DNA from 2 places in the Alsobacter sp. R-9 genome. Region 1 is predicted to be linked to the other one. Evidence: predicted binding sites of a transcription regulator. Region 1 holds the regulator's gene; the other holds the start of a gene.
The links. The regulator LexA, encoded in region 1, represses DNA repair genes until DNA is damaged. The targets are predictions, from matches to a motif close to TGTTCNNNNTGTGTTCNG.

Region 1 (11,742 bases):
GGTTTCGTGCGCCAGCAGCGCAGCGTCTACCTGCGCCAGCAACTCGCCGAGGCCGTGGCCGGCACCATGCCTTCCCCCGCCATCCTCCGCGACGCCGTCCACCGCTACCAGTCGGAGACACGCTCGGCGGAGTACATCGTGCTCACCGCGGCGCAGGCGGGCGAGATTCCCGCCCCCGACGCGGCGGCGCTCAAGACCTTCTTCGACCAGCGCAAGGCCGCCTTCCGCGCTCCCGAGTACCGGAAGGTGAACCTTCTGGTCGCCACTCCGACCGACGTCGCTCAGGGCATGGTCATCAGCGATGCCGACGCGCAGGCCACCTACGAGCGCGAGAAGGCGCGCTTCGGCCAGCCCGAACGCCGCGTCGTGCAGCAGATCGTGTTCCCGACCCTCGACGAGGCCAAGGCCGCCGCGGAGCGGATCAAGGGGGGCGCGACGTTCGAGGCCGTCGCCGAAGAGCGGAAGCTTGCGGCGAAGGACACCGACCTCGGCCTCGTGACGAAGGATGCCATCATCGACCCGGCCGTCGGCGAGGCGGCGTTCTCCCTGGCGGCCAACACCACCAGCGATGCGATCGCCGGCCGTTTCGGCGGCGTGATCGTGAAGGTCGGCGAGGTCCAGCCCGCCGCACAGAAGCCGTTCGCGGAGGTGGCGACGCAGATCAAGACCGAGATCGCGCTCGCTCGCGCCCGGCAGGCCCTGCAGGACCTGCACGACCGGATCGAGGACCAGCGCGCCTCTGCCCGTCCCCTCACCGACATCGCCAAGGACCAGAAGCTCAACCTGCGCGTGATCGACGGCATCGACCGCGCCGGCCGCGACAAGGCCGAACGCCCGGTCGACCTGCCCGACCGCGAGGCCCTGCTGCGCGCGATCTTCGGCTCCGACATCGGCGTTGACAACGAGGCGCTGGGCATGCGCGACGGCGGCTGGATCTGGTTCGAGGTCGCCGGCATCGACCCCGCGCGCGACCGCACGCTCGATGAGGTCAAGGACGCCGTCGCCGCCCAGTGGAAGGAGGACGAAATCTCCGGCCGCCTCGCGACGAAGGCGAACGAGATCGTCAAGTCCGTCGACGGCGGCGCCACGCTGGCCTCCGTCGCCTCCGGCCTGGGCCTCGAGGTGAAGACCGCGACCGGCGTGCGTCGCACGGGTGCCGACGGCGGGCTGTCGCAGGCCGCCGTGGCGCAGCTCTTCGGCACCCGCGTCGGCTCCGCCGCAGCCGCCCTCGGCGCAACGCCGATGGAGCGCGTCGTGCTGAAGGTGACGGGTGCCGAGGTTCCCCCGCTGCTGAGCACCCAGCAGGATGCGGTGCGTCTCGACGACCAGATCCGCGTCGCGCTGGGCGACGACGTGCTCACCGCCTACGTCAACCGGCTCCAGACCGATCTCGGCGTGACGATCAACGAGCGCGCTCTCAGCCAGGCCGTGGGCGGCGGCAGCTGAGCATGGCGGCGACGCCCGACTTAGAGAGCTTTGCGCGCGCCTACGCGGACGGGCATCCGCAGATCGTGCGCACCAGCCTCGTGGGCGACCTCGAGACCCCGGTCTCGGCCTACCTGAAGTTGTCGGGCAGCTCCGTCGGACCGTCCTTCCTGCTCGAATCCGTCGAGGGTGGCGCGGTGCGCGGCCGGTACTCGATGATCGGCCTGTCGCCCGACGTGATCTGGCGGTGCCGCGGCGAGGTCGCGGAGATCAACCGGCAGGCGCTGGACGAGCCGGAGCGGTTCGAGCCCTGCGGGCAGCCGCCGCTTGCGGCGCTCCGCTCGCTGCTCTTGGACAGTGCCGTCCCGTTCGCCGAGGGCCTTCCCCCCATGGCGGCCGGCGTCTTCGGCTACCTCGGCTACGACATGGTCCGGCACATGGAGCGGCTCGCGGCTCCCAACCGCGACGTGCTCGGCGTGCCGGACGCCGTGCTCGTGCGCCCGACCGTCATGGTGGTGTTCGACGCCGTGAAGGACGAGATTGCGGTGCTGACACCGGTCCGGCCCCGCGCGGGGGTCTCCGCGACGGCCGCGTGGGAAGACGCGCAGGCCCGCCTCGACGCCGCGGTCGCCGCCATCGAGGGTCCCCTCCCCGCCCAGGCGCGGGCGGCCATGCCGGACGCGGCGGCCGGGCCCTCGACGTCCAACACCAGTCCGGACGAGTTCCGGTCCATGGTGGCGCGGGCCAAGGAGTACATCCGGGCCGGCGACATTTTCCAGGTGGTGCTGTCCCAGCGGTTCGAGGCGGACTTCGACCTGCCGGCCTTCGCGCTCTACCGGGCCCTGCGGCGCGTCAACCCGGCGCCATTCCTCTGCTACCTCGACTTCGGCGGCTACCAGGTCGTGTGCTCGTCGCCGGAGATCCTCGTGCGGGTGCGCGACGGGCGCGTCACGATCCGTCCGATCGCCGGGACCCGCCCCCGGGGCGTCGATGCCGCGCACGACAAGGCGCTGGCCGACGACCTCCTCGCCGACGAGAAGGAGCGGGCCGAGCACCTGATGCTGCTCGACCTCGGCCGCAACGACGTCGGCCGCGTGTCGCGCATCGGCACCGTCACCGTCACGGACAGCTTCTTCATCGAGCGCTACAGCCAGGTGATGCACATCGTCTCGAACGTGGAGGGCGACCTCGACCCGCGCCACGACGCTCTCGACGCGCTGGTCGCCGGATTTCCCGCCGGAACGGTGTCCGGGGCTCCGAAGGTCCGCGCGATGCAGATCATCGACGAGCTCGAGAAGGACAAGCGCGGGCTCTATGCCGGCTGCATCGGCTACTTCGGCGCCAACGGCGAGATGGACACCTGCATCGTCCTGCGCACCGCCGTGGTGAAGGACAAGCGGATGTACGTGCAGGCCGGCGCGGGGATCGTCTACGACAGCGACCCCTCGTCCGAGCAGCAGGAATGCGTCAACAAGGCTAAGGCGCTGTTCCGCGCGGCCGAGGAGGCCGTCCGCTTCGCCAGCGCCGCCGGACGGGGGCAGTGACATGACCCGCGTCGTCCTCGTCGACAACTACGACAGCTTCACCTGGAACCTCGTCCACGACCTCGGGCGCCTCGGCGCGGACGTCATGGTGGTGCGCAACGACGCTCTCACCGCCGACGAACTGGTCGACCGCAAGCCCGACGCCATCGTGCTCTCCCCGGGTCCCTGCACGCCGAACGAGGCGGGGATCTGCCTCGACGTCATCGCCAAGGCCGGTCCCAGCATCCCGCTGTTCGGCGTCTGCCTGGGCCTGCAGGCCATGGGCCAGGCCTATGGCGGCGAGGTGGTGCGCGCGCCCGTACCGATGCACGGGAAGGTCTCGACCATCCGCCACCGCGGCCAGGGCGTGTTCCGCGGCATCAACGGGCCGCTGCGGGCAACGCGATACCACTCGCTCGTGGTCCGCCGCGAAACCTTCCCTGACGACCTGGCGGTGACCGCCGAAAGCGAGGACGGACTCGTCATGGGTCTGTCGCATCGCCGGTTTCCGGTGCACGGGGTGCAATTCCACCCGGAAAGCATCCTCTCCGAGCACGGCCTGACGATCTTCAAGAATTTCCTCGACCTCGCGACCGAATGGAATAAGACGAGGCAGGCTGCGCCGGCCTGAGGCCGGCGCGGGAGAGCCCGAGAGAGCACCATGGACGCCTTCAAGCCCATCATCGCCAAGGTCGCCGCGGGCGGACCGCTCTCACGCGAGGAGGCCGAGCACGCCTTCGACACGATCCTGTCCGGCGGCTCGACGCTGGCCCAGAGCGGCGCGTTCCTGATGGCGCTGCGCGTCCGCGGCGAGACCGTGGACGAAATCGCCGGGGCGGTGAAGGCGCTGCGCGACAAGATGCTGCGCGTCTCCGCGCCGGCCGACGCCATCGACATCGTCGGCACGGGCGGCGACAACTCGGGCAGCTACAACGTCTCGACGCTGGCTGCCATGATCACGGCAGCCTGCGGCGTGCCGGTTGCCAAGCACGGCAACCGTGCCGCGTCCTCCAAGTCCGGCGCCGCCGACGTGCTGACGGCGCTGGGTGTCAAGGTGGGCCTCGAGCCGCAGAAGGTCACCGATTGCATCGCCGAGGCCGGCGTCGGCTTCATGTTCGCCCCGACGCACCATGCCTCCATGCGCCATGTCGCGCCGGTGCGCATCGAGCTGGGCACCCGCACCATCTTCAACCTGCTCGGCCCGCTGTCGAACCCTGCCGGGGTGAAGCGGCAGTTGCTGGGAGTGTTCTCGGAAAGCTGGCTGGAGCCGCTGGCTCAGACCCTGGGCGCGCTCGGTTCGGAGAAGGTCTGGGTCGTGTATGGCCGCGACGGCCTCGACGAGATCACGACGACGGGCGAGACGGCGGTCGCGGCGCTGGAGAACGGCAAGGTTCGCCGCTTCGTCATCACGCCCGAGGATGCCGGCCTGCAGCGCTCCCAGCCCGAGGACCTGAAGGGCGGCGAAGCCGAGGTCAATGCCGCGGCGCTGCGCAAGGTGCTGGCGGGCGAGAAGACCGCCTACCGCGACATCGCCGTCATCAACGCCGCCGCCGCGCTGGTGGTGGCCGGCAAGGCCGAGACGCTGCGCCATGGTGCCGAGCTCGCCGCGCACGCGGTCGACAGCGGCGCCGCGCAGGGCGTGCTCGACCGGCTCGTCCTCGTCTCCAACAGGTGACGCATGGCGGACATCCTGGCCCGCATCGAAGCCTACAAGCGCGAGGAGATCGCCGCGGCGAAGGCGCGCGTGTCCCAGGCTGAGATCGAGCGCCGCGCGGCCGAAGCACCCCCTCCCCGCGGCTTCGCACGCGCCATCCGGGCGCACCTGGCGGAGGGGCGCCCTGCGCTGATCGCCGAGATCAAGAAGGCAAGCCCGTCCAAGGGCCTGATCCGCGCCGACTTCGACCCGCCGGCGCTCGCGCGCGCCTACGAGGCGGGCGGCGCGTCCTGCCTCTCGGTGCTCACCGACGAGCCGTCGTTCCAGGGCGCGCCCGAATTCCTCGTCGCGGCCCGCGAGGCGACGTCGCTTCCGACGCTGCGCAAGGACTTCCTGTTCGAGCCCTACCAGGTGTTCGAGGCCCGCGCCTGGGGCGCCGACTGCATCCTCGTCATCATGGCGAGCCTGAGCGACGCGGATGCGAAGCTGCTGACGGACACGGCCCACGCCCTCGACATGGACGTGCTGGTCGAGGTGCATGACCGCGCGGAGCTGGAACGCGCTCTGCCGCTGGGCACGCAGCTCGTGGGCATCAACAACCGCAACCTGCGGACCTTCGAGACGTCGCTGGCCGTGAGCGAGGCGCTGGCGCCGCTCATCCCGGCCGACCGGATCATCGTCGGCGAGAGCGGCATCGCGACCCACGCCGACATCGAGCGGTTGTCCCGGCATCGGATCGACACGTTCCTCGTCGGCGAAAGCCTGATGCGGCAGGACGACGTCGCCGCGGCAACACGCGCCCTCCTTTTCGGCGCCGGAGCGGAACGGTCCGTCGCATGAGCCGGCTCACCCACATCGACGCGAGCGGCGCCGCCGCCATGGTCGACGTGTCCGAGAAGGCTGTCACCCATCGCACGGCCGTGGCCGAAGGCGTGGTGGTGATGATGCCGGCGACGCTGGCGCTCATCCGCGAGGGCAACGCCAAGAAGGGCGACGTCCTCGGTGTTGCGCGCATCGCCGGCATCATGGCCTCGAAGCGCACGCACGAGTTGATCCCGCTCTGCCATCCGCTGCTGCTGAGCAAGGTCGCCGTCGAGCTCGAGCCCGACGACACGCTGCCCGGCATCCGTGTGACGGCCACCGTGCGGGTCTCCGGACAGACCGGCGTCGAGATGGAGGCGCTGACGGCCGTCTCCGTCGCCTGCCTGACCATCTACGACATGGTGAAGGCCGCCGACCGCGGCATGCGGATCGAGGGCATCCGCCTGCTGGCGAAGGACGGCGGCAAGTCCGGCTCCTTCCGGGCCGAGGGGCAGCCCTGACACTGGAGCGTCTGGACCGCAGGCGCGGCTCTGCGCATCCTGTCCCGGACACGAGAAGCCTGCCGGATCCTGCCATGTCCCTCCTTTCGGTCGACGACGCCCTGCGGATGGTCCTCGATTTCGCGCGACGGCCGCTGGAGAGCGAGACGGTCCCGATCGGTGCGGCCGCGGGGCGCACGCTGGCCACGCCGCTCGCGGCGCTCAGGACGCAGCCCCCCTTCCCCGCCTCCGCCATGGACGGTTACGCCGTGCGCGCCGCCGACGTGGCGGCCCCCGGCGCCCGTCTTTCTGTGATCGGAACGGCGCCGGCGGGCCACGCTTTCGCCGGCCGGGTCGGCCCCGGCGAGGCGGTCCGGATCTTCACCGGCGCACCCGTTCCCGAGGGAGCCGACACGGTGCTGATCCAGGAGAACGCCGACGCGGAGAACGGCACCATCGTCGCTCGGACGACCGAGCCGGCCGGCCGCTTCGTCCGTCCGGCGGGGCTCGATTTCCGCGCAGGCGAGGAACTGATCCCCGCGGGCCACAGGATGACACCCCGCTCCCAGGCCCTCGCGGCCGCGATGGGTCATGCCACGGTCCCGGTGCGCCGTCGCCCGCGTGTCGCGGTCCTGGCGACGGGCGACGAGCTTGTGCGGCCGGGCGAAGCCATGCGGCCCGACCAGATCGTCGCGTCCAACGTGTATGCGGTCGCCGGCATGGTGGTGGAGGCCGGCGGGGAGCCGATCGACCTCGGCATCGCCACGGACGATTTCGCGTCGCTGGCGGCCGCGATCACCGCTGCAGAGGCGGCGCGCGCCGACGTTCTCGTCACCCTCGGCGGCGCGTCGGTCGGCGACCACGATCTCGTCCAGTCGGCGCTCACACAACGCGGCATGACGCTCGGCTTCTGGCGCATCGCCATGCGGCCGGGCAAGCCGCTGATCTTCGGCCAGCTGGGGACCATGGGCATCCTCGGGCTACCGGGGAACCCGGTCTCCTCGATCGTGTGCGCCCAGCTCTTCCTGCTGCCGCTCCTGCGGGCTCTCGCCGGAGATGCGGATGCCGGGGCGGACCGGTCGGAGGCCGCGATCCTCGGTGCGGACCTGCCGGCGAACGACATGCGCCAGGATTACCTCCGCGCGAGCATCTCGGAAGGTCCGGACGGCCGGCGGGTCGCCACGCCGTTCGGCCGGCAGGACAGTTCCATGCTGCGTCTCCTGGCACAGGCCCAGGCGCTGATCATCCGCCCGCCCCACGCCCCGGCCGCGAAGGCCGGCGAGGCCTGTCGCATCCTGCGCTTCTAGCGAGAGCGCAAGCGCACGATTGCCGAACACAGCGCGAACATGTATGTTTTGTTCGTGGTTTGTTTGCGGCGAGTCGGATGTCGGCTCGACCACCCTAGCGAGGCCGAACGCGGATGCTCACCCGGAAGCAGCATGAACTCCTTCTCCTGATCCACGAGCGGCTGCGCGAGGACGGGGTGCCGCCCTCCTTCGACGAGATGAAGGAGGCGCTCGACCTCAAGTCCAAGTCAGGGATCCACCGGCTCATCATGGCTCTCGAGGAGCGCGGGTTCATCCGGCGACTGCCGAACCGCGCGCGAGCGATCGAGGTGGTCAAGCTTCCCGAGCAGTCGGTGCCGAACGGGGTTCCGCGCGGACGTTTCCAGCCGAGCGTGATCGAGGGGAATCTCGGCAAGATCAGGCCGAAGGTCACCGCATCACATGGGGAGGCCGACTCCCCCGTCTCCATTCCCGTCATGGGCCGCATCGCGGCCGGCACGCCGATCTCGGCCATCCAGTCCCGGAGCCACACGATCGCGATGCCGCCGGACATGCTCGGCACCGGCGACCATTTCGCCCTCGAGGTGCGCGGTGATTCGATGGTCGAGGCTGGCATCCTCGACGGCGACACCGTGGTGATCCGCCGCCAGGACAGCGCGGACACGGGCGACATCGTCGTCGCCCTGATCGACGACGAGGAGGCGACCCTCAAGCGCCTGCGCCGCCGCGGCTCCTCGATTGCGCTGGAAGCGGCCAATCCGGCCTACGAGACGCGGGTCCTCGGGCCTGACCGCGTGCGCATCCAGGGCAAGCTGGTCAGCCTTCTGCGCCGGTACTGACTCGGGGCGATGCCGGGCGTTCGCCGAGACCGCGGTCAGTCGGCAGCAAACTGCCGTCGCGCACCGGCGAGGAATGTGTCCACGGCCTCCGAAACCAGTTGGGCCGTGGGGACGTGCGGGGTTTGTCCGAACACATGGACCCGCACGCCGGAATAGAAGATGCCGCCGTGCAGCAGCCAGACATGCTCGAGTTCCGACGCGGTCGGCGGACGGTCGGGTCGGCCGAGGTCGCTGCGCGTCTCCCGGGCGATCGGCCCGAGGAGGCGCTCCTCGACCTGGCCGATGTAGCGCCGGTTGAGGTCGATCCCCGCGAGGCCGGCGAGGAGGTAGATCCTGATCCAGTCGCGGGAAAAGATCGTGGCCGTATAGGCCTCGTAGAACGCCACGAGGCGCTGGCGCAGCGCCACGGATCGGTCGCTGATCATGTCCTCCCAGCCGGGGTCCCAGCGTCGCAGGTACACATGCTCGTAGACCTCGCGGACGAGGTCGTCCTTGCTGGGAAAGTACCGGTAGAGCAGCGGCTGCGTGACGCCGATGGCGGCGGCAAGTTCGCGCGTTCCGGTGCCGAATCCGTGCTCGGCAAACACCACCGCCGCCCTTGCCACGATGTCGGCGCGCCGCCGTTCGGCGGACATCCGTCGCGGACGTGCGCCCGAACCGACGTTCGTCGACGCGGGCGCGAGGTCAGCCGGCATCGGCGAACGTTCCGAACCGTCCCTTCACGAAGAGCAGCGGCTCGACGTCCCGCTTTGCATAGCGCTCGACCTCTCCCATGAAGATGATGTGATCACCGCCGTAGTAGCGGTAGGCGTTGCGGCACTCGAACGTCGCCGCGACAGCGTCCAGCACGGGGGCGCCGCCGAGGCCGTCAGACCACGGCACCCCCTCGAACTTGTCGACCCCGGAGCGGGCGAACACGCCGGCAAGCTCCTGCTGGTCTTCGGCAAGCACGTTGACCGCGAAGTGGCTGGCCTCCTGGAACACCTTCAGGCTCGGCGAGTGGATGAGCAGGCTCCACAGCACGAGGGGCGGATTGAGGGACACCGACGCGAAGGAGTTGCAGGTGAGGCCGGCAATGCGACCGTCGGCCCCCCTCGCCGTGACGATGGTCACCCCCGTCCCGTAGTGCCCGAGGGCACGCCGGAAGTCGCGCGGGTCGAAGGACGGCGCGGGCGGCACGGCGGCAGGCGCCGAAGCGGATGCTGACATGGCTCGCCTCAGAGGGTCGGGTTTTCGGACGGCAGGCCGAGGGCGACCCGGCCATAGTTGGCGCCCGCGGCGTCGAAGCTGAAGGCGATGTGCGCGTTGACCGCATGCGCGTCGCGGAACTGCCGCTGCAACGCGCCCTTCATCGACAGGCCGCCGGCGCCGGCCGCGCCGAACACCAGGTCCACGGCTTCCGTGCAGAGATTGACGCTGAAGGCGCCGTCCCGGCGGTAGCGCACCTTCTCCTCCAGCGGCGGAACCCGACCGCGTGCTGCGTCGTCCATCGCATCGATGCAGGTGCGGCGCATGAGCAGCCGTGCGGCGTCGATCTTGGCGGCCGCCATCGCGACCCGGATCTGCGTGGACTGGAATTCCCCGAGCTGGGCGCCGTTGTAGGTCGACACCCGCTTTCGCGCGATGGAGAGGTAATCGTCGAGACAGCCCTGCGCGTTGCCGAGCGCGATGCCCGAGAGCACGTACGGAAAGAGGGCGAAGACCGGCAGGCGGTAGAGCGGACCGGGGTTCACGGCGCTCCCCGGCGTCGCCCCGCCCCTCAGCGCCGACACGGCCAGCGTCATCGCCTCGGGGACGAAGAGGTCGGCGATCTCCACGTCCTGCGAGCCGGTGCCGCGCAGTCCCATCGCGTTCCAGGTCTCGATGATCCTGTAGTCGCGCCGGTGAACGAGAAAGATCCGGTACTCCGGCGCCTCCGTCTCGTCGTTCGGCGCCACGATTCCCGCCAGCATGTTCCACTCGCTGGGATCGACGCCCGACGAGAACGGCCAACGTCCTGAGATGACGTAGCCGCCCGGGGCCCGACGGGCTTTCCCCGCCGGGAAGATGAAGGACGACGCAATCAGGGCGTCCGGATCCTCGTTCCAGACGAGATCCTGCGCCTCCTTCTCGAACATCCCGAGCATCCAGTGGTGGCTGCCGAGGTTCGCCACATTCCACGCGACCGAGGCATCGGCCTGCGCGAGGACGTCGGCGACGTCCACCAGCGCCACGTAGTCGAGTTCCGGGCCGCCTATGCGGCGCGGCTGCAGGATCCGGAACAGGCCGCTGTCGTGCAGGTCGCGCTCCGTCTCCGGCGGCAGCCGGCGCAACTCCTCCGTGCGGGCGGCGCGTTCCTTGAGCGCCGGCTGAAGGGCCCGGGCGCGCTCCAGCATCTCGTCCAGCCCGCAGGCCGCGAGGTTTCCCCGGCGATGATCGAGCCTGATGACCTTGTCCGCCATGGCGCCCTCCTCCGCCGCGGCCCACGGCCGCGCTGTCATCCTCGTTTATCGAACGATAAATTAGCGGACCTCGCCTCGACGGCAAGCGTCATGCCGCCGCAGCCGTGACCTTTGGTTGCAGGTTTTTTCCGGCAGGGCTTTGTCGATCGCGCAGCGCGGATGCTGGGGACGCCCGTCGACGCTTCTTCAGTCGGCGGTCCAGCCGCCGTCCACCATCAGCGCGGAGCCCGTCACGAGCGCCGACGCGTCAGAGGCGAGAAACAGAACGGGGCCCATGATGTCCTCGACCGTACCGAGCCGACCGAGCTTGATCTTGGACATCACATGACGAAGAAACGTCTCGTCTTCCAGGAAGCCGCGGGTCATCTCCGTCACGATGAAGGTCGGGCAGATGGTGTTGACGCGGATGCCGGCCGGCCCGAGTTCGACCGCCAGCGCCTTCGTCATGCCCTCGATGGCGTGCTTGGAGGCGCAGTAGACCGTGCGCCCCGCCCCTCCGACGTGCCCCATCTGGGAGGACAAGTTGATGATCGAGCCCTTGAGCCCCGCCCCGAGCATGCCGCGGACCACGGCGCGGGCCACGAAATAGGCCGACCTGACATTGAGGTCGACGACGACGTCGAAGTCCTCGGGCGTCGTGTCGGCCATCGGCAGCGGCCGGTTCGTGCCGGCGTTGTTGACGAGGATGTGGAAGGGCCCCGTGGCTTCGAGGGCCGCGCCGGCGCGCTCGACGTCGAGGAGGTCGATCGTCAGCGCCTCGGCCGACCATCCTCCTGCCCGCATCGCCGCTGCGGCGGCCTCGATCTCCGCCGTGCTGCGGGCGGCGAGCACGACATGGGCGCCCGCCCCCGCCAGCGCGGTCGCAGACGCGAGGCCGATTCCGCGCCCTCCGCCGGTGACGAGTGCGCGGCGGCCGTCGAGGCGCATGGACGGCATCTGCGGGAGCGTGGTCATTCGGCAGCCTCGCCATAGGGAACGTTGCGTCCACCATAGCGCCGCACGCGGACATTGGCCTGCTCGGCGTGCCCGACGAAGCCCTCGAGCATGCACAGGCGCGAGCAGTACTCGCCCACCATCGCCGCGGCCTCGTCCGTCAGCACCTTCTGGTAGGTGCAGGTCTTCATGAACTTGCCGACCCAGAGGCCGCCGGTGTAGCGGGCCGCCTTCTTCGTCGGCAACGTGTGGTTGGTGCCGATGACCTTGTCGCCGAAAGCGACATTGGTGCGCGGGCCGAGGAACAGCGCCCCGAAGTTCGTCATCCCCCGCAGGAAGA
Region 2 (11,742 bases), on a different contig from region 1:
GGCGCGCTCTTCCTGTGCGTGGGCGTCGTCTACGACCGGATGCATACACGCGAGATCGCGGCCTATGGCGGCCTGACGCAGCGCATGCCGCTCTACGCGACGGCCTTCATGGTCTTCACCATGGCCAATGTCGGCCTTCCGGGGACCTCGGGTTTCGTCGGCGAGTTCCTCACGCTGATGGGCGCCTTCCGGGCAAACACCTGGGTCGCCTTCATCGCGACGAGCGGCGTGATCCTGTCGGCCTGCTACGCGCTGTGGTTGTTCGCCCGCGTGATGTTCGGACCGCTGGAGAAGCCCAGCCTCAAGACCATCCTCGACCTGTCGCCGCGCGAGGTGGCGCTGCTCGCGCCGCTGGTCGTGCTGACGATCTGGTACGGGGTCCACCCGGCCCCCGTCCTCGACGCCTTCGCCGCGTCCACGGACGCGCTGCTGAAGAGCACGCAGGCCGCCTTCGACGCCGCCAAGGCCGCCGGCCACACGGCCTCGCTCGTGACGCACTGAGGACCGCCCGATGCCTGGTATGCAAGCCGCCCTCCCGGTCTTCGGCCCCGCGACGCCGGAGATCCTCCTCGCGGTCGCCGCGCTGGCCTTCATCCTGTGGGGCGCCTTCAAGGGCGAGGCCGCGACGCGCGGCATCACTATCGCGTCGCTGCTGGTCATCCTCTTCGCGGCCGTCCTCGTGATGGCGCAGAGCGGGCAGAAGGTGACGACCTTCAACGGCTCCTTCGTCAACGACGCCTTCTCGCGCTTCATGAAGGTGGCGACGCTGATCGGCTCCGGCGTCGCGCTGGCGATGTCGATGGACTTCCTCAAGGCGCAGAAGGTCGAGCGCTTCGAGTACCCGATCCTCATCATCCTCTCGACGCTCGGCATGATGATGCTGGTGTCGGCGGCCGACCTGATCGCGCTCTATCTCGGCCTCGAACTGATGAGCCTGTCGCTCTACGTCGTGGCCGCCATCCACCGCGACGACGTCCGCTCCTCCGAGGCGGGCCTGAAGTACTTCGTGCTCGGCGCCCTGTCGTCCGGCATGCTGCTCTACGGCTCGTCGATCGTGTACGGCATGAGCGGCACGGTGACGTTCGCCGGCATCGCCGAGGCGCTGAAGGACCACGGGTCCGTGGGCGTCATCTTCGGCCTCGTCTTCATCATGGCGGGCATGGCCTTCAAGATCTCGGCCGTGCCGTTCCACATGTGGACGCCGGACGTCTACGAGGGCGCCCCCACGCCGGTCACGGCCTTCTTCGCCTCGGCACCGAAGATGGCCGCCATGGCGCTGATGGTGCGCGTCGTCATCACCGCATTCCCCGGCATCACCGCCCAGTGGCAGCAGATCGTCGTCTTCGTCTCGATCGCCTCGATGGTGCTTGGCGCCTTCGCCGCCATCGGCCAGCGCAACATCAAGCGGCTGATGGCCTATTCCTCGATCGGCCACATGGGCTTCGCGCTCGTCGGTCTCTCCGCCGGCACGGCGGCGGGCGTGCAGGGCGTGGTCACCTACATGGCGATCTACCTCGTGATGACGCTCGGCACCTTCGCCTGCATCCTCGCGATGAAGCGCGGCGACACGCATGTCGAGGAGATCGACGACCTCGCCGGCCTCGGGCGGACCAACCCGTTCATGGCCTTCGTGATGGCCATGCTGATGTTCTCGCTGGCTGGCGTTCCGCCGCTCGCGGGCTTCTTTGCCAAATGGTATGTCTTTGCCGCCGCCGTCGACGCGAAGCTCTACGCGCTGGCCGTCATCGGCATGCTGGCGAGCGCGGTCGGCGCCTATTATTACCTGCGCATCGTCAAGATCATGTACTTCGACGAGCCGGCGGAGGCCTTCGCCCCGCTGAACCCGGTGCTGACCGGCGTCATCGGCGTCTCGGGCGTGTTCAACGTGCTGTTCTGGCTGTGGCCCGCGCCGCTCGTGGCCGCCGCCGCAGCTGCGGCGAAGTCGCTCTTCTGAGCCGGGGAGACGTGCAGGGTCGTGGGGACGGCTGAGGACGCGCTGCCCGCCGGCTACCGCTTCGAGGTCTTCGACAGCCTCGGGTCGACCAACGACGAGGCTCTGGCGCGCGCCCGCTCTGGCGACCCCGGGCGCCTGTGGATCGTGGCCCGCGAGCAGGTCGGCGGCCGGGGACGCCAGGGGCGGGCGTGGACCTCGCCGCGCGGCAATCTCTACGCCAGCCTCCTTCTCGTCGACCCGTGCCCGGTTGCGGTCTCGCCGCAGCTCGGTTTCGTCGCCGGCGTGGCCCTGTGCGACGCCGCCAGGGCGGCTTGCCCGGGTGCTCCGCTGGCCCTGAAGTGGCCCAACGATCTCCTGCTTGGTGGTGCCAAGGTTTCCGGCATTCTCGTCGAGGGAGCGACGGTCGCCGGCGGCGGTCTGGTCGTGGTGGTGGGAATAGGCGTCAACGTCCGCGAGGCGCCGACGGGTACGCCGTATCCGGCGGCCGCGCTGGCCAGTGTCGTGCCGGCTCTGCAGCCGGAGACCCTGTTCGCCGCACTGGCCGAAGCGATGGCGAGCCGCCTGGCGCTCTGGCAGGCGGGCGCGGGCTTCCCCGCCATTCGCCGGGCGTGGCTCGACAGGGCAGGGGGGCTCGGCGGCCCGGTAACCGTGCGCCGTCCCGGCGGCGACCTCACCGGAATGTTCCGGGATCTGGACCCGCAGGGGCGATTGCTGCTGGACGCGGAGGGGCGAACGGTGCCAATCGAGGCGGGAGACGTTTTCTTCAACAGGCCGCCGGCCGATCGCGCGTGAGGCGCGACGGGGTCCGGACGGCCCTCTTTTCGTGACCGGCGCCGGCCCCGTGGCCTCGGCGCGACGATGAAGGATTGACGACGGATGGCCAACGGCGCCGACGAACTCGTCTTCGTCCCACTCGGTGGAGTGGGCGAGATCGGCATGAATGCCTCCCTCTACGGCTTCGGCCCGAAGCACAAGCGGCGCTGGCTGCTGGTCGACTGCGGGGTGAGCTTCGCCGGCGACGACCTGCCGGGCGTGGATCTCATCCTCCCGGACATCCGCTTCCTCGAGGAGCGGCGCAAGGACCTCGAGGCGATCATCATCACCCACGCCCACGAGGACCACATCGGCGCGCTGATAGAGTTGTGGCCGAAGCTGAGGGTGCCCGTCTACGCCACCCAGTTCGCCGCCGACCTGCTCGACGTTCGCCGCATGCAGGAGCCCGGCGCCGTGAAGGTGCCGATCACCGTGGTCGACCGTGGCACCCGCCTCGATCTCGGCCCGTTCGGCGTCGAGTTCGTCGCCGTGGCCCACTCGATCCCGGAATCGACGGCGCTCGCCATCCGCACGCCGGTGGGAACGGTCCTGCACAGCGGCGACTGGAAGATCGATCCGAACCCAGGCGTCAGCTGGACGACGGATGGGGAACGCCTCGCCCAGATCGGCGAGGAGGGCGTGCTCGCGCTCGTCTGCGACTCGACCAACGTCGTGCGCGACGGCGTGTCGCCGAGCGAGAAGGACGTCGCGGCGACACTGAAGGACCTCGTCGCCTCTGCGCCGGGTCGCGTCGCCGTCACCACCTTCGCGTCCAACGTCGCCCGCATCCGCGCCGTCTGCGAGGCCGCCGCGGCCGCGGGTCGCGAGGTCGTCGCCATCGGCCGTGCGATGGACCGGGTGATCCAGGTCGCCGGCGAACTCGGCTATCTCGACGGCCTGCCCGGCGTGCGGGGCTCCGAGGCCTATGGCTACCTGCCGCGCGACAAGGTCGTGGCGCTTCTGACCGGCAGCCAGGGCGAGCCGCGCGCCGCGCTGGCGCGGGTCGCCGAGGACCAGCACCCCGATGTCGCTCTGGCGCCCGGCGACCGTGTAATCCTCTCCTCGCGGACCATCCCCGGCAACGAGAAGGCCGTCGGCCGCATCGTCAACAACCTCGTCCGGCAGGGGATCGAGGTCATCACCGACCGCACGCACCTCGTCCACGTGTCGGGGCATCCCCGGCGCGGCGAACTCGCGACCATGTATGGCTGGATCAAGCCGAAGGTCGCCCTGCCGGTCCACGGCGAGGCCCTCCACCTGCACGAGCATGCCCAGCTCGCCCGCTCGCTCGGCGTGCCGAGCGTGGTGGAGGCGGGGGACGGCGACATGATTCTCCTCGGTCCAGGGCGCCCTGGCGTCGTCGACCAGGTCCCCTTCGGCCGGGTGTTCAAGGACGGCAACCTCTTCGTGCCGGCCACCGAGTCGACCGTGGGCGAGCGCCGTCGCCTGTCCTTCGCCGGGGCCGTCTCAGTCGCCGTCGCGCTCGACGGGCGCGGCGAGATCATCGGCGATCCGGCCTTCGAGATCTCCGGCCTGCCGCAGGTGAGCCGCGACGGCAAGCCCTTCGAGGACCTCATCGAGGACGCCATCATGAACGTCCTGGAGGGCCTGTCGCGCCAGCGCCGGCGAGACACCGACCTCGTCGAGAACGCCATCGACCGTGCCGTTCGCGCCGCTGTCAACGAGGCCTGGGGCAAGAAGCCCACCTGCCACGTCCACGTGCTGGTGGTATGACCCTGCGCCCAAAGGCGGGAGGGCAGGGCGGCCCGAAACCGGCTATGTCGGGGCGTCGCGGGCACGGAGAACGGACATGATCGGCAGGCTCAACCACGTCGCCATCGCGGTGAAGGATCTCGCGGCGGCCTCCCGGCTGTACCGGGACACGCTCGGCGCCAGCGTCTCGGCGCCGCTGCCGCAGCCGGAGCACGGCGTGACGGTCGTGTTCATCGAGCTGCCCAACACCAAGATCGAGTTGCTCGAGCCGCTCGGCGAGGCCTCTCCGATCGCCCGCTTCCTCGAGAAGAATGCCGACGGCGGCATCCATCACGTCTGCTACGAGGTGGATGACATTCTGGCGGCGCGTGACCATCTGAAGGCCACCGGCGCCCGGGTCCTGGGCGACGGCAATCCCAAGATCGGCGCCCACGGCAAGCCGGTTCTGTTCCTGCACCCGAAGGACTTCAACGGGACGCTGGTGGAACTCGAGCAGGCCTGAGCGCCGCCGGAGATCCGCATGAGCATCAGCGGCGCGATTGCGCTCTATTTCATCGTCTGGTGGGTGACGCTCTTCGCCATCCTGCCCATCGGCGTGCGCAGCCAGCACGAGGCCGGCGAGGTCGCGGCCGGCACCGAACCGGGCGCCCCGCTCGCCCCGATGATGCGCAAGAAGGTGCTCTGGACGTCGCTCGCCGCGCTGCCGGTCACGGCCGTGATCTACTGGTGGATCGTCACGTTCGACTGAGGTGACGGCTGGGACACGACCATCGTGAAGGCTCCCGCGATGCTGCGGGCGCCGAGCGGGAACGCGACCAGCGCGGCTATTCCGAGCAAGCCGGCAAACGCCTCGAGCCCGTAGGTCCACCACCGCTTGGGATCCCGGCTGTGCGTCACTCTTGAATAGTAGGCTAGGACGCTTCCGGCCGCCGCCGTCGCGACGCCGCCGGCAAAGAAGGTCGCTCCGTCCACGGCGTCTGCGATCTTTGCCGCGGTCATTCCCGGAGAACGGCTCCCGAGGAACGACAGGACCGCGATGCAGGCCGCGCCGTTGATGAGCAGCACGGAGCGCAGTGCCTGGAGCGCGTACTGATTGGTGATGGTCGACGCGGCCCGAGCCTGCTCGTGGTCGACCTTGAGTGTCTCGAGCTGAACCTTCGACCGTTCGAGTTCAAGCCTGGCGCGCTCGAGACCGGCCTTCTCCTGCTCGAGGCGAAGGCGGTTCCTCTCGAGGCTCAAGCGGCTGGCATCGATCCGGAGCCGCTTGTCTTCCGGGCTGGCCGGCGGCGCTGCGCGTCGCCGCTTGGGCGGCGGCAGGGGCTCTGGCATCGGAAAAAACTCGATGATTGAAAAAAGTGGGAACCTGAAAAATCCGGGCACGGACGCCCGACGTATACCGGAAACAAAACAGGCAGGGCTTTCACCCTGCCTGCCATGAAGTTTGGATGGTATCGACTGTAGCCGGCGCGTCAGCCATAAACGGCGCCATCACCGGCGATGTGTCGAAATGCCCTTCCCGGACAGTGCGGTCGTCTTCCTCCCAAGACTTGGACCCGGATCCTGCGCCGGTTGACCAGCGTCGATCCTGTTGTTCTGGTCGAGACTCATAGCCGACTGTTTTCGCGCTGTCACCAATTTGTGCAGGGCACGGCGCCAAAAAAAGCAGGGCTCACGGCGGGCGTTCTGACGCAGGCGGGCGGCCCGCCGAAGAAGCTGCGCGCCGGGTGCTCACGACGCCGAGCCTTGTCTTTTGCGCCTCAATCGATTTCATGGGCGCACGAACCGATGCGGCCCTGCGTCGACCACCACGAGAGTTCTCATGCGCCTGTCCCGTTATTTCCTGCCGATCCTGCGCGAAACGCCGAAGGAAGCGGAAATCGTCTCCCACCGTCTGATGCTCCGTGCGGGGCTGGTGCGTCAGGAATCGGCAGGAATCTACGCGTGGCTCCCGGCGGGCCTTCGGGTACTCAACAAGATCAACACGGTGATCCGCGAGGAGCAGGACCGCTCCGGCGCGATCGAATTGCTGATGCCGACCATCCAGTCGGCGGACCTGTGGCGTGAATCCGGGCGCTACGAGGCGTATGGCAAGGAAATGCTGCGCATCAAGGACCGGCACGAGCGCGACATGCTCTTCGGCCCCACCAACGAAGAGATGGTCACGGAGATCTTCCGAGCCTACGTCCGTTCGTACAAGGACCTGCCGCTCAACCTCTACCACATCCAGTGGAAGTTCCGGGACGAGATCCGCCCGCGCTTCGGCACCATGCGCTCGCGCGAGTTCCTGATGAAGGATGCCTATTCCTTCGACATCGACCAGGCCGGCGCCCGCCATTCCTACAACAAGATGTTCGTGGCCTACCTGCGCACGTTCCAGCGGCTGGGCCTCACCTCGATTCCGATGCGCGCGGACACGGGCCCCATCGGCGGCGACCTGAGCCACGAGTTCATCATCCTCGCGACCACCGGCGAGAGCGAGGTGTTCTGCGACAAGGCGGTGCTCGATCTGCCGGTCCCCGCCGCCGACACGAACTTCGACGACGTGGCACGCCTGCAGTCGATCGTCGACGCGTGGACCACGCCCTACGCAGCCACCAGCGAGATGCACGACGCCGCGGCCTTTGCTGCAGTGCCCGGCGAGCGGCAGGTCTCAGCGCGCGGCATCGAGGTCGGCCACATCTTCTACTTCGGCACGAAGTACTCGGCCCCGATGAAGGCCGTCGTGGCCGGGCCTGACGGCCAGGAGCGCCCCGTCCACATGGGGTCCTACGGCATCGGCCCCTCGCGGCTGGCCGCCGCTCTGATCGAGGCGTCGCACGACGAGCAGGGGATCATCTGGCCGGACGCTGTGGCCCCGTTCCGGGTCGCGCTGATCAACCTCAAGGTCGGCGACAGCAGCGTCGACGCCGCGTGCGAAACGCTCTACCGCGCGCTCGGCGCCCGCGGCATCGACGTGCTCTACGACGACCGCGAGGAGCGGCCCGGCGCCAAGTTTGCCACGGCGGACCTTGTGGGCATGCCCTGGCAGGTGCTCGTCGGTCCCAAGGGCCTGGCCGAGGGCAAGGTCGAGCTCAAGCGCCGCGCCACGGGCGAGCGCACGCTGCTGTCCATCGAAGATGCCGTCCACCATCTGGCCGCCTGACGAGCGATGACCGACCCAGCGACGGCCGAACGCGGACCCACCGGCACCGGGCCCTTCGCCCGCTTCGAGTGGATGGTGGCGCTGCGCTACCTGCGGGCGCGGCGCAGGGAAGGCTTCATCTCCGTGATCGCCGGGTTCTCCTTCGCCGGCATCATGCTGGGCGTCGCCACCCTCATCGTCGTGATGTCGGTGATGAACGGGTTCCGCAGCGAACTCCTCAACAAGATCGTCGGCCTCAACGGCCACCTCTTCATCGGCGCCGTCGACAAGCCGCTCACGGACTACGGCGAGGTCGCCGCGCAGCTGAACAAGATTCAGGGCGTCCGCTTTGCGTTCCCGCTCGTGGAGGGACAGGCCCTCGCGTCTTCGCAGGCCCAGGCCGGCGGCGTTCTCGTGCGCGGGGTCCGCGAAGCGGACATCAAGCGCATCCCGGCCATCGGCGACACCATCCGCGCCGGCTCCCTGGAGGGCTTCGACGCCGCAGGCGGCGTCGCCGTGGGGCGCCGGCTCGCGGAGCAGCTGTTCATCCGCCCGGGTGACACGCTGACGTTGACCGCGCCAAAGGGTGCCGAGACGCCGTTCGGGATCACCCCGCGCATCAAGAGCTATCCCGTCACGGCGATCTTCGAGGTCGGCATGTCGGAGTTCGATTCGAGCTTCGTCTACCTGCCGCTCGCCGAGGCCCAGGCGTTCTTCAACCGCGACGGCGACGTCACCGCGATCGAGGTGTTTCTCGACAAGCCGGACGCCATCGACGAGGCGCGCACCAACATCGAGGGCACCATCGAGCGGCCGATGGTGATCTCCGACTGGCGCCAGCGGAACCGGACGTTCTTCGGCGTGCTCGAGGTGGAACGGAACGTCATGTTCCTGATCCTTCTCATGATCGTCCTCGTCGCGGCGCTGAACATCGTCTCCGGCCTGATCATGCTGGTGAAGGACAAGAGCCGTGACATCGCGATCCTGCGGACCATGGGCGCGACGCGCGGCTCGGTGATGCGCATCTTCCTCATCACGGGGGCCTCGATCGGCATCGTCGGCACGCTGGCGGGCTTCATGCTGGGCCTCGTCATCAGCCTCAACGTCGAGAGCCTTCGCGCCTTCTTCTCCCGGGTGACCAACACCAACCTTTTCCCGGCGGAGTTCTACTTCCTCAGCCGCCTGCCGGCCGAGGTGAACCCGCGCGAGGTGGTGACGATCGTCATCATGGCGATGGTGCTGTCGCTGCTCGCCACCCTCTACCCCTCCTGGCGCGCCGCCCGGCTCGATCCGGTCGAGGCGCTGCGCTACGAGTGACGGCCATGGCGCAGCGCTATCCGGACCCCAGCCTCTACGTCTACGAAGTGCAGCGCCGCTTCCGGGAGGGGCAGGGGACGCTCGAGATCCTGCGCGGCGCTTCGCTGGCGGTGTGGGCCGGGCAGTCCGTCGCCCTCATCGCCCCCTCCGGTACGGGCAAGTCAACGCTGCTCCAGATCGCGGGCCTGCTCGAGAAGCCGGACGCGGGCGAGGTCTATGTCGGCTCCCGCGCGACAGTCGGCCTCGCCGACGCCGAGCGAACGCAGATCCGGCGGCTCGACATCGGCTTCGTCTACCAGTTCCACCATCTGCTCCCGGAGTTTTCGGCCCTGGAGAACGTCATGCTTCCGCAACTCCTGCGCGGCCTGCCCAAGGGCGAGGCAGCCGAGCGGGCGCAGGGGCTCCTGTCGTATCTCGGCCTCGGCGAACGCCTGCGCCATCGGCCGTCCGAACTCTCCGGTGGCGAGCAGCAGCGCGTCGCCATCGCCCGCGCGGTCGCCAACGCGCCGCGCGTCCTCCTGGCGGACGAGCCCACGGGGAACCTCGATCCCCAGACCTCGTCGCACGTCTTCGACACGCTCACCGCGCTCGTTCGGCAGACCGGCCTCGCCGCCGTCGTCGCCACCCACAACCTCGACCTCGCCGCGCGCATGGACCGGCGCGTCACCCTCCGCGAGGGAAAGGTCGTCGAACTCGCCTGACAGCCAATCCTGCCGCTCGTGTGCGTTCGCGCACAGAGGACGATCGCTGGATGTTGCAGAAGGAACAAAAATAGAACATGATGCGGCCAGACCAGAAACATGGAGGGGTCCATGATCCGCATGCTCATCGAGGACGTTGCCGAACTCGCCTCGCTCGCCGCCTTCGTCGGCGCGGTCCTGTTCTGGGCGAAGGGATTCGCGATGTAGCGTAAACGCATCGCGACGCAGGTCTCGCGCATTGTCCCCATCAAGGGCGACGGTCCCCGCTGGACCCCCCGCGCCGGCGCGGCGATCATCGCGGCCTTCCTGGGAGACCGCTCGTGAGTCGCATCCTTCGTGACGTCGGATTCGTGCACCTGCACGTCCACTCGTCCTTCTCCCTGCTCGAAGGCGCGCTGCGCATCGACGACCTGAAGAAGCTGGCGCTGAAGGACAAGATGCCGGCGCTGGCGCTGACTGACACGAACAACCTGTTCGGTGCGCTGGAGTTCTCGGAGAAGCTCGCGGGAGCGGGCATCCAGCCCATCGTGGGGATCGAGCTCTCTGTCGAGACCGGCGACGAGCCGCCGCGCCGGGGAGGCGGACCGGTTCCGGACCGCCCCGGGCTGGTCCTGCTGTGCGCCTCGGCGACCGGCTACGCCAACCTCATGAAGCTCGCGTCGCGCGCCTATCTGGGCCCTGCGCCCGGTGAGCCGCCGCACGTTCCCCTCGACATGGTGCTGTCGCACGGCGAGGGCCTGATCGTCCTGACGGGGGGCCCCGACGGCCCCATCGACCGCGCGCTGGCGGCCGGCCGGCCCGATCTCGCCACGGCGCGGCTGGAGGCGCTGAAGACCGCGTTCGGCGACAGGCTCTACGTCGAGGTCCAGCGACACGGCCTCGATGGCGAGCGAAGGGTCGAGCCCGAGCTGCTCGACCTCGCCTATCGCAAGGGCGTTCCCATCGTGGGCACCAACGAGCCCTTCTTCGGCAAGGCGGACGACTACGAGGCTCACGACGCGCTGCTCGCCATCGCGGAGGGGCGCCTCGTCTCGGATACGGAGCGCCGCAAGCTCACGCCGCGCCACGCCTTCCTGACCCGCGAGGAGATGGTGAAGCTCTTCGCGGACCTGCCGGAGGCCTGCATCAACACGGTCGAGATCGCCATGCGCTGCGCCTACAGGCCACGCACCGGCAAGCCGATCCTGCCGCGCTTCACAACCGGCGCGGACGGGGAGGGGGCCGACGTGGTCGCCGCCGAGGCGGCCGAACTGCGCCGGCAGGCGAAGGAGGGGCTGGCCGCCCGCCTCGCCGCCCATGGCCCGGCGCCGGGCCTCACGGTGGAGGACTACGAGCAGCGCCTCGACTTTGAGCTCGGCGTGATCGAGCGCATGAAGTACCCGGGCTACTTCCTCATCGTCGCCGACTTCATCAAGTGGGCCAAGGCGCACGACATCCCGGTGGGCCCGGGCCGTGGCTCCGGTGCCGGCTCGTTGGTCGCCTATGCCACCACGATCACGGACCTCGATCCCCTCCGGTTCGGCCTGCTCTTCGAGCGCTTCCTCAACCCAGAGCGCGTGTCGATGCCGGACTTCGACGTCGACTTCTGCCAGGAGCGGCGCGACGAGGTCATCCGCTACGTCCAGCAGCGCTACGGCCAGGACCGGGTCGCCCAGATCATCACGTTCGGCACGCTGCTCGCCCGCGGGGTGATGCGCGACGTGGGGCGCGTGCTGTCCATGTCCTACGGCCAGGTCGACAAGCTGACCAAGCTCGTGCCGCAGAACCCGGCCAACCCCGTGACGCTGGCGCAGGCGATCGAGGGAGAGCCGCGGCTGCGGGCCGCCGCCGACGAGGAACCGGTCGTCGGCCGCATGCTGGAAATCGCGCAGAAGCTCGAGGGCCTCTACCGTCACGCCTCCACCCACGCCGCAGGCATCGTCATCGGAGACCGGCCGCTCGACGAGGTGGTGCCGCTCTACCGCGACCCCAAGTCGGACATGCCGGTCACCCAGTTCAACATGAAATGGGTTGAGCCGGCGGGACTGGTGAAATTCGATTTCCTCGGCCTGAAGACGCTCACGGTGCTCAAGACCGCCGTGAACCTCCTGCGCCAGCGCGGCATCGAGATCGACCTCAGCGCC

Region 2: the regulator LexA is predicted to act here: its motif matches at 9,680-9,697, upstream of dnaE (DNA polymerase III subunit alpha).

Annotation. Positions count from the first base shown of each region.
Region 1 covers NZ_JBTSWJ010000002.1:573,910-585,651, forward strand. Annotated here, with positions in the region: gene ACX9GQ_RS05405 (SurA N-terminal domain-containing protein) at 1-1,446, shown strand, start outside; gene trpE (anthranilate synthase component I) at 1,449-2,969, shown strand; gene ACX9GQ_RS05415 (anthranilate synthase component II) at 2,971-3,579, shown strand; gene trpD (anthranilate phosphoribosyltransferase) at 3,610-4,623, shown strand; gene trpC (indole-3-glycerol phosphate synthase TrpC) at 4,627-5,442, shown strand; gene moaC (cyclic pyranopterin monophosphate synthase MoaC) at 5,439-5,924, shown strand; gene ACX9GQ_RS05435 (molybdopterin molybdotransferase MoeA) at 5,999-7,210, shown strand; gene lexA (transcriptional repressor LexA) at 7,324-8,028, shown strand; gene ACX9GQ_RS05445 (TetR/AcrR family transcriptional regulator) at 8,064-8,723, opposite strand; gene ACX9GQ_RS05450 (flavin reductase family protein) at 8,713-9,237, opposite strand; gene ACX9GQ_RS05455 (acyl-CoA dehydrogenase family protein) at 9,246-10,403, opposite strand; gene ACX9GQ_RS05460 (SDR family NAD(P)-dependent oxidoreductase) at 10,656-11,423, opposite strand; gene hisD (histidinol dehydrogenase) at 11,420-11,742, opposite strand, start outside.
Region 2 covers NZ_JBTSWJ010000013.1:130,292-142,033, reverse strand. Annotated here, with positions in the region: gene ACX9GQ_RS19810 (NADH-quinone oxidoreductase subunit M) at 1-501, shown strand, start outside; gene nuoN (NADH-quinone oxidoreductase subunit NuoN) at 512-1,954, shown strand; gene ACX9GQ_RS19800 (biotin--[acetyl-CoA-carboxylase] ligase) at 1,976-2,746, shown strand; gene ACX9GQ_RS19795 (ribonuclease J) at 2,831-4,501, shown strand; gene mce (methylmalonyl-CoA epimerase) at 4,578-4,982, shown strand; gene ACX9GQ_RS19785 (DUF1467 family protein) at 5,001-5,228, shown strand; gene ACX9GQ_RS19780 (hypothetical protein) at 5,201-5,719, opposite strand; gene proS (proline--tRNA ligase) at 6,300-7,622, shown strand; gene ACX9GQ_RS19770 (lipoprotein-releasing ABC transporter permease subunit) at 7,629-8,918, shown strand; gene ACX9GQ_RS19765 (ABC transporter ATP-binding protein) at 8,924-9,619, shown strand; gene dnaE (DNA polymerase III subunit alpha) at 9,940-11,742, shown strand, end outside.